Regions from separate parts of the Cellvibrio sp. GW822-FHT04B05 genome, predicted to be linked through region 3. Evidence: predicted binding sites of a transcription regulator. Region 3 holds the regulator's gene; each other region holds the start of a gene.
The links. The regulator FliA, encoded in region 3, starts transcription of late flagellar genes. The targets are predictions, from matches to a motif close to TAAAGTTATNNNNNNNNCGGCCGATANCC.
Positions count from the first base shown of each region.

Region 1: the regulator FliA is predicted to act here: its motif matches at 888-916, upstream of fliD (flagellar filament capping protein FliD).
Region 2: the regulator FliA is predicted to act here: its motif matches at 1,095-1,123, upstream of AC1RJL_RS16355 (flagellin N-terminal helical domain-containing protein).
Region 4: the regulator FliA is predicted to act here: its motif matches at 1,269-1,297, upstream of flgM (flagellar biosynthesis anti-sigma factor FlgM).

Region 1 covers NZ_JBXAMU010000005.1:131,492-133,696, forward strand. The annotation lists gene AC1RJL_RS16370 (CHASE domain-containing protein) at 1-778, shown strand, start outside; gene fliD (flagellar filament capping protein FliD) at 953-2,205, shown strand, end outside.
Region 2 covers NZ_JBXAMU010000005.1:123,228-125,432, forward strand. The annotation lists gene flgL (flagellar hook-associated protein FlgL) at 1-516, shown strand, start outside; gene AC1RJL_RS16350 (flagellar protein FliT) at 680-1,006, shown strand; gene AC1RJL_RS16355 (flagellin N-terminal helical domain-containing protein) at 1,233-2,205, shown strand, end outside.
Region 3 covers NZ_JBXAMU010000005.1:318,283-320,487, reverse strand. The annotation lists gene AC1RJL_RS17140 (MinD/ParA family protein) at 1-597, shown strand, start outside; gene AC1RJL_RS17135 (hypothetical protein) at 587-727, shown strand; gene AC1RJL_RS17130 (RNA polymerase sigma factor FliA) at 693-1,436, shown strand; gene cheY (chemotaxis response regulator CheY) at 1,636-2,019, shown strand; gene AC1RJL_RS17120 (protein phosphatase CheZ) at 2,055-2,205, shown strand, end outside.
Region 4 covers NZ_JBXAMU010000005.1:105,219-107,423, forward strand. The annotation lists gene AC1RJL_RS16270 (flagella synthesis protein FlgN) at 214-690, opposite strand; gene flgM (flagellar biosynthesis anti-sigma factor FlgM) at 782-1,102, opposite strand; gene flgA (flagellar basal body P-ring formation chaperone FlgA) at 1,325-2,122, opposite strand.

The DNA of each region.
Region 1 (2,205 bases), 190 kb from region 3:
GAGCGTTAGCCCGGTTGCAATCCACGAGCGAAAATTTTTTACCTTCATCATTCATGATGCAACTGCCAAACGTAAAGTAGATCGACTGAAAAGTGAATTTATCTCAACCGTCAGCCACGAGCTGCGCACACCTTTAACATCGATTAAAGGCGCATTGAGTATTGTGACCAGTGGCAGCTTGGGAGAGCTGCCACATAAGATAAAAGATTTGCTGGGTATCGCCAGTAATAATGCCGACCGGCTGACACGACTGGTGAACGATATCCTGGACGTCGATAAGCTTGAGTTTGGCAATGTCCTGTTAACGATAAAACCTGCCGCTATTTATCCACTTCTACAAGAATCCATTGAGCAGAATCTTGGTTATGCCACTCGCTACGGTGTGCAATTGCAAATTGAAATCCCGTCAGATGAAGCTGCCGTAGCAATGGTTAATGTAGATACTGACCGCTTTTTGCAAGTCATGGCCAATTTGCTTTCTAACGCAATCAAATTTTCTTATCTGGATGGTGTTGTGCGTGTACAACTGGTACGCGAAGATCGGCAAGTAAAGGTTTCGGTGAGTGATGAAGGGGAGGGCATGGCAGATGATTTTCGGCAGCGTATTTTCCAAAAGTTCGCCCAGGTTGATTCATCTGATACCCGTCGTCGGGATGGTACCGGACTTGGATTAAGTATCACCAAAGTAATTATTGAGCGTATGGGGGGAAAAATTGATTATCACTCGGTATTGGGAAAGGGTACGACGTTCTATTTTACCTTGCCGTTGGCGGATTAAATCCGCAGGTGTTTATTTGATTTATTAATAATAAAATCAATACATTGGCTTGGTTTGTGCAATTTTCTACATAACGTAAGTTATTTTCTTGAAAAGCGGCAAAACCGGCTAAAGTTTACCCACTGGTTGCCGCTAACCTTTGGCAAGCGGTAATTCATTGGCGTGGAGGTATCCATGGTGAGCAGTACATCGAGTACTACTAACAACAACGCATCGACAGGTTCCAGCATTATCAGTGCTTTGGGGACCGGGTCTGGTATTGATACCAATAAGCTGGCTGATCAGTTGACCGAAGCCAATAAAATGGTACAGGCGCAACGGCTTACCACCAAAAAGACACTGTTGGAAACCCAAATTTCTGATTATGGCTTATTGCGCAGTTCGCTAGCCAAATTGGAAACGGCTGCCGCTGCCTTGGGTAGCGCTGATACATTTAACGCCAAATCCTTGTCGATTCCTGACACTAGCCTGATTGATATTACCAAGCTGGATGCTAAAGCCGTTGCAGGTAGCTACCAATTGAAAGTGGAGCAAGTGGCTCAGTCGCAATCATTAAGTTCCGGAACTTTTGCCTCCACAAGTGCGCCGATTGGTAAAGGCACGCTGGTTATTCGTTTGGGCGATTGGAATTCGGCATTAGACGATTTTACGGTTGACTCCTCAAAAAAAGGGGCGACGATCACTATCGACGATAGCAATAATTCCCTGACCGGTTTGCGCGACGCAATTAACAAAGCCAATATTGGCGCCACCGCTAGTATTGTGAGTGATGGCGGTTCCTATAAATTGCTAATTACATCAAAATCCGGCGCGCAAAATGAAATCGAAATTACGGCGACAGAAGACCCGGATGCACCTGGTCTCGCACGTATGGATTTCAATGAAGCCAGCCGCAATCTCGTCCAGCAGCAAGAGGGAATGGATGCGAAAATACGCATTAACGGTTTGCTGGTTAATCGCGAATCCAACCATATTACCGATATTATTGACGGCCTTGAATTTGATATTTTTAGCAGTTCGCTTACCGAGACCATCAACATCACTATCAGTGAAGATAAGGCAACTGCTGAAACAGTTATCCGCGACTTCGTAATGGCCTATAACACTTTTAAAACAGAAGTTGAGAAATTAGTTGGCTTTAATAATGAAGCGAAAGACTATGGTAGTTTGCATAACGACTCGCTTGCCAAAAGTTTAACTCAAGGTGTGCGTAATATTTTGTCTGCCGCGGTGCCGGGATTGCAAAGTGATTTTAATAGCCTGTCAAATATTGGTATTCGTACCAAGTTAGATGGGTCATTAGAAATCATTACCAATCAGGAGAACGTCGACTTCCGCGCAGCAATTGATAAAAATTTCGATTTGGTTCGCGATATTTTTGTCCCCAAAATATCATCAACTGCGCCTAACATCGAGGTTACCAAATA
Region 2 (2,205 bases), 200 kb from region 3:
GGCATTACCTCCAATAGCAATGCCAAAGTAACTATTAAAGGTGGGTCAGGCGCATTGGATGGTGTGACCGGGTTCAGCACTCAAGGTGCCGGTACTTCATCAACCCGTGGTGTTCTGGTGCAGCCTGGCGATAGTTTCTTTATTGAGTCAAGTGACAAACAATCATTGTTAACAACACTCTCCCGTTTTAGCGATGCAATGAAGAATGTTGAAAACAGTCCGGAGAGCAAAGCCGAACTGGGTAAACTGGTGGCGAAGACCCTTACTAATTTGACCAATGTAATTACTAACCTTGTCTCTGCTCAAAGTGAGATAGGTTCACGGTTGAATACATTGGAGAGTTCGACTGAGTTAAATCTGGATATTACATTAACCACGAAAACAACACTGTCCAGCCTGCAAGATATCAACGTAGCTGATGCGACAATTCAATTATCCATGCAATCATTTGTATTAAGCGCCGCGCAGCAAAGTTTTGCGAAAGTCAGCCAGCTTACATTATTCAATTATCTGTAATACATCTCGCTTGATAGGCCCCTTTAATCCCGACTCATAATGAGCCGGGATTAAAGGGATAATTGTGTTGGCGGTTAATTCTTTATTCCTCATCTTCACTATCTTTTGCTAATCTCTATTGATAACGTTAGTCTGCTATTGGCCCACCAAGAAGAGCTGTTCTATGGATATTGATGTGTTACTAGATCCACTCGTGCGCGCACTCAGCCAGTCAAAGGCATTGCAATCCCTGGCTCAGGCGGGTGATTGGGAATCGTTTGAAACGTTGGTTCAGCAACGTCAGCAGGGGTTGCTGTCTCTTGGTGATCAGGAGTACCTTGAATCTCTTACCCAAGCCAACCTGGAAGCAGAGGCGGCAAAACTTATCAAAGAAATGCAAGACATTAATAAGATGCTGGCCGAGCTTGCAGAGGCAAATCGTGAAAAAAGTGCGTCGGAATTACGTCAGTCAAGTTTGGCAAGTAAAGCAATGGATGCTTACGGTCGATAGTTTGACGAAAAAGGATTTTATATAACTTTTTGTAATGTTTTTTGCCATTTCTCAGTGTAAATAGTTGGTTCCTGCCATAAAAAAATTCTAAAGCTACTCCCGGATGTGTCGATAACCTGATTAGAAGTGCTGATTAAGCTGTTGGCGTCAGACTTCATCAACCGACACTAGCAGCACGGTCTGTTTCTCAGCCACTGCATCGATATTTAAATCCAGGAGATTCATCATGGCTTTAGTAATTAACACAAACGTCGCCTCTCTGAATGCTCAACGTCAGTTGATGAGTTCGGGCGCGTCTCTTGACCGTTCAACCGAGCGTTTGTCTTCAGGTCAACGTATTAACTCAGCAAAAGACGACGCTGCCGGCTTGGCAATTGCCAACCGCATGACTTCACAAGTTCGCGGCCTTGACCAGGCGATCCGTAACGCGAACGACGGTGTGTCTTTGATTCAAACTGCTGAAGGTGCACTGTCTGAATCCACCAACATCCTGCAACGTATGCGTGAACTGGCCGTACAGTCAGCGAACGGGATCTACTCTGCAAGCGACCGTAAAACCCTGGATGCCGAAGTTAAACAACTGGTCTCTGAATTGGATCGTATCGCAAAAACCACTTCATTCAACGGTCAGAACCTGTTGGATGGCAAGTTGGGTAAAGTAGACCTGCAAGTAGGTTCAAACGCTAACCAAACCATCTCCCTGAAAGTGCCTGCGATGGATGCCAAAACCCTGGGTATGGGCTCTACCAGTGTGGATTTGATGGGTGGTGCTTCTAACATCGATTTATTGACTGGTAGTTTGGTTCTGCGCGAAGGCAGCATCCTGATTAATGGCCAATCAGTTATTAAAGGTACTGATGAATTTGATGGTGCCGGTACCGGTGCAACCAATAGCGATCAATCATTAATTGACCACATTAATAAAAATGTTAATGGTGTAACTGCATCTACTTATGCAGTTGCGTCTGCAACTGCAGCTGGTACTGGCATCCTGACCTCGGCCCAGTCAGTTACCGTAACGCTGACTAACCTGGATGGCACTACCACTGCAATTAACGTAGGTGGTGGTACAAATGGAACCAGCAATCTGACCGAGTTAGTTGAAAAGATGAACAGCTCGTCAGGTGGTAAGTTTTCAGCATCTATTGGTGATGATGGAAAAGTATCTATCTCTGCCGAAAATGTATCCATTATTGCCG
Region 3 (2,205 bases):
TTGGTCACTGGTCCTGCCGGTATGAAAATTGTCCCTGCGTCCTCCGGCGTTCAGCGTATGGCAGAGTTGAGTTCGGCGGAACACGCCGGCCTGATCAATGCGTTCAATGATCTTTCCGATCAGGTCGATATTCTTGTTATCGATACCGCTGCCGGCATTTCCGATACCGTTGTCAGTTTTGTGCGCGCCGCCAATGAAGTCATTATCGTGGTGTGCGATGAACCATCTTCTATTACCGATTCCTACGCGCTGATCAAATTGCTCAATAAAGAGTACGGTATGCAGCGCTTCCGCGTGGTCGCAAATATGACGCGCACACCGCAGGAAGGGATCAATATGTTTAACAAATTAAATACGGTCTGCGAGCGCTTCCTGGATGTGACCTTGCAGTTTGTCGGTCAAATTCCATTTGATGAAAATGTGCGTAAATCAGTGCAAAAACAAAAAGCGCTGCTTGAGTTTGCGCCTACCTCCAAAGCGGCGGTGGCAATTCGCGCATTAGCCCAAGCAGTGGATAAGTGGCCTTTGCCCAATTCACCGACGGGTCGTCTGGAATTTTTTGTAGAGCGTTTATTGCAGGCAGCGAATGCGCGTTAGCTTACCGCCCTATGCCGAAAAAAGTATGGATGTAAAAGGGCGTATTACCGAATTAACGGTGATACATCCTGTTGTTGCTGAACAGAAGGTGCTCGATGGCCGCAGTCAATGGTTTAGCCATGTACGATAAAAAAACCTTACTTGATGCGCAGATCAAAATCGAAGACTACGCACCTTTGGTCAAGCGTATCGCCTATCACATGATGATGCGTATGCCTGCGAGCGTGCAGGTAGACGATCTTATTCAGGCCGGCATGATCGGCCTTATCGAAGCCTCCCAAAAATACGATGCCTCCCGTGGTGCCAGTTTTGAAACCTATGCAGGTATTCGCATCCGCGGTGCAATTGTCGATGAAATGCGCAGGGGCGATTGGGTACCTCGCTCGGTGCATCGCAACGCCCGCCGTGTATCGCAAGCGGTGGCAGCGGTTGAAGCCCGCACTGGTCGAGATGCCAGCGATGTAGAAGTTGCTGCAGAGTTGGGTGTTGACCTTGATGAGTACTATGTCATGTTGCAGGACTCTAACGGCAGCCGATTATTCAGTTACGAAGAAACCTTCGGCGAAGAAGATAGCAATATAGATGCATCAGAACACAGCAGCGCTTTTGTCAGTCCCCTCGAAGGCATCCAGCGCGACAGCCTTAAAAAAGCACTGGTAGATGCAATAGCGCTCCTACCGGAACGCGAGCGGATGGTGCTAGCCCTCTATTATGATCAGGAATTAAACCTGAAAGAGATCGGCATGGTGCTTGGCGTAAGCGAATCCCGCGTAAGCCAGATCCATAGCCAGGCAGCGGCGCGCTTGCGCAACAAGCTGTCCGATTGGCAATCCGCATAATCACTGTTTAAATAGCAAACGAATCAGGCGAAAAGTCTTTTTCGATGATTGATATTTGGCCGAATACCCAGCGTTATCAGCAATTTGGGCTATGATTCGAATTAAAAGTTGAAGATTTCTGCGCCGGAACTGGCCGAAGCTTCAACTCCTACTAGACTATGAGTAAATGAAAATCCCATCAGGGTGAGTGGAGGTTGCGTTGGATAAGAATATGAAAATCCTGATTGTTGACGACTTTTCAACAATGCGTCGGATTATTAAAAATTTGCTGCGGGATTTGGGTTTTTCCAATACCCACGAAGCAGATGATGGTGTGACTGCATTACCAATGCTGAAAAGCGGTGATTTCCAATTTCTGGTAACGGATTGGAATATGCCCGGTATGACCGGTATTGATTTACTAAAAGCGGTACGTGCCGATGAAAAGTTGCGCACGCTCCCCGTATTAATGGTGACGGCGGAAGCCAAGCGCGACCAGATTATTGAGGCAGCGCAAGCCGGTGTTAATGGTTATGTTGTTAAACCATTTACCGCACAAGCACTCAAGGAAAAAATCGAGAAAATTTTTGATCGCGTCGGTTAATGTTAGCTCGATCAAATAATAAATAAGGCGTTGTCATGGCATCTGAACTCCAAACATCCTTCAATGACGAATTTGTTATCGAATTGAAAGTGTGCGCCAAGTTGCTCACAGAAAAATTGCAAAGCAATGAATTCGAAGAAGCATCGGTGTTAATTCACACTATCACCCAGGCGCGTGATCGGCATA
Region 4 (2,205 bases), 210 kb from region 3:
TTATTGTTAATTTTTATTTAGTTTTTATAAATCAAATGGATATGAATTATTATTTGCTGCCCAAGAAAACAGCTTTACATCAAAATACATGAAATCTTGCACAGGTGGGGTGCATGAATGGTGGTATTGAACCAAGTGCGGGCGTAATGGAATTGGCAAGAATAAAAAAGGGCGCAACTTTGCGGTCGCGCCCTTTTGATTGGATTTGCAGTATTACGCTTTAGCGACGGTGTAAGACGATGTCTGTTGGGCCTTGGTGCCGTTTGCAGTGTAGAGCGATGGGGCGGCAACTTTGCCACGCAATAAGCCAAGTAGATGGTTTAATGTTTGTTGTGAGCGGGCGATCATTTTGCCATTGATATCGTTCATCTTCTGGCATTCTTCAAATTCGCCGACCAACTGCTTCCATTCGTCACGCAGGGGCAGGGTAGCAGTGTTGCGCTGTAAAAATATATCCCAACCTGCCGCGTTGGCGGGTAGACCAAGAGTGGTAAGGATATGTTGGCGTTGCTTGGCGCTGACATTCAATTGGTCAACAAGCACTGATTTTTTTTCCACGATCCTGGAGAGTTCATCTTGTTTGCGCTGCTCCAATTGCTCTCGCTCATAGGTGAGGAGCTGTTTAAGTTGGGCAAGTGCAGCGGAATCCTGCGTAATCATGTCGCGCAGCGAACTAATATCGAGAGACATAGCAACCTCTTCATTTTGGGTGGTACAACTAAAACGGGTGGCGAACCAACAAAACCCCGGGGGAGGGCTGCGTTAATCCTGAAAGCGATTTCTAGCCCAGAAGTTCATTCTGGTTGAGCATATTTTCGGCAATACGCTCGGGGTTAATCTCAAAGCGGCCTTCAGCGATTGCGCGTTTGATTTCCGCTACTTTTTCCAGATCAACATCGGGTGAAGTATTGATTTTGGCTTGCAAGCGCCCCAAGGTTTGGGCCTCCTGGCTCAATACCACTTGATCGCTAGCGCCTTTGCTGACGGGTGCGGCATCAGGAGCGGCTGGTGCTTTTGCTTCTGGTGCATTAGGTACGGCAGGCTTGGTGCGAGCACCTTTAGCGCTGACAGAGTCCAATGTATTGTTGGTGTTGAAGTTCATGTTTTTCCCCTATTTGCCTCAGTGGCGATTGACCTCATTCGGCGATTAACTTTACTAAAGATGTCGCGGTTGCTATGGCGTGACAATAGAGCCTCTTCCTAAAACCAATTTAACAACACGTTTGATAACCAGTTAAAACGTGCTTGATAAAAAGAGTCCCTGGCAGTCTTATCGGCCGGCGGCCGCTTAACTTTAGCAATAATTTAAAAAAACTTTCCTCTATCACAAGGTTTGTACTACGCCCTGGCTCACAACAATCCCGCTGATGATCCGTTCGGACGAATTATTGCGTACGCGAATCTTCTGGCCGACCCGACCATCCACCATTGCCGTGCCTGCGCTGCTCACTTTAATACTGCCCGCAAGGGATTCCAGCATTACGATTTCACCGCGTTTAACGACGGTGGGAGCATCTAACATGGCGGTTTTAAACGGTTCGCCTTTGCTGATATTACGCTTGGCCTCTTTGCCGAAAATGGCACGCGCTTCGGGTAAAAACTCCTGGCGAATACTGCTGATGTTTACAAGGCTGACGGTCATCTGTGCCTGGCTAATCACTTCACCACGTGCGATGTCGCGAATGGCGACGGGAATTTCCCGATAAATAGTCACTTGCGCCGGAACGTGTACTGCCCAAGGCTGGCTACCGCTACATTGGGCCTTGACGCTGATATTGCCGCCGAAGCCTGTTGGATCCTGGCTGGTGAAAACCGGCGCGTGATCACAGGTGGCAAGACGAAGGCGATTATCCAGGTTACCGACGCTGATATCGATGCGTTGGTGGTCAACCTGTTTGTACTCAGTCGCCAAAAAACTGGCGATATCTTGTTTTAGCTGGTTTGACGGATAAATCTGGGCCGAGGCTAAAGGGGCGAGCCCACACAATAGGAAAACCAATCCCGTTTGACCAGGGATTGCCGCTTTAACAGGGGCTAGTTGCTGTTCAGCTATAGCTTTCCCGCTTTTGCTGTGGCGCAAAAATTTCCGCAAGAAAGTGCTATAAAAACTAGGAAGTTCCATATTTTGTCCTATCCTCAAGGGTAAGAACTGAGTGCCGGTCTGGATCATGAATGACTAAAGTCTGGCAGTTTTTTGCCGCTAAG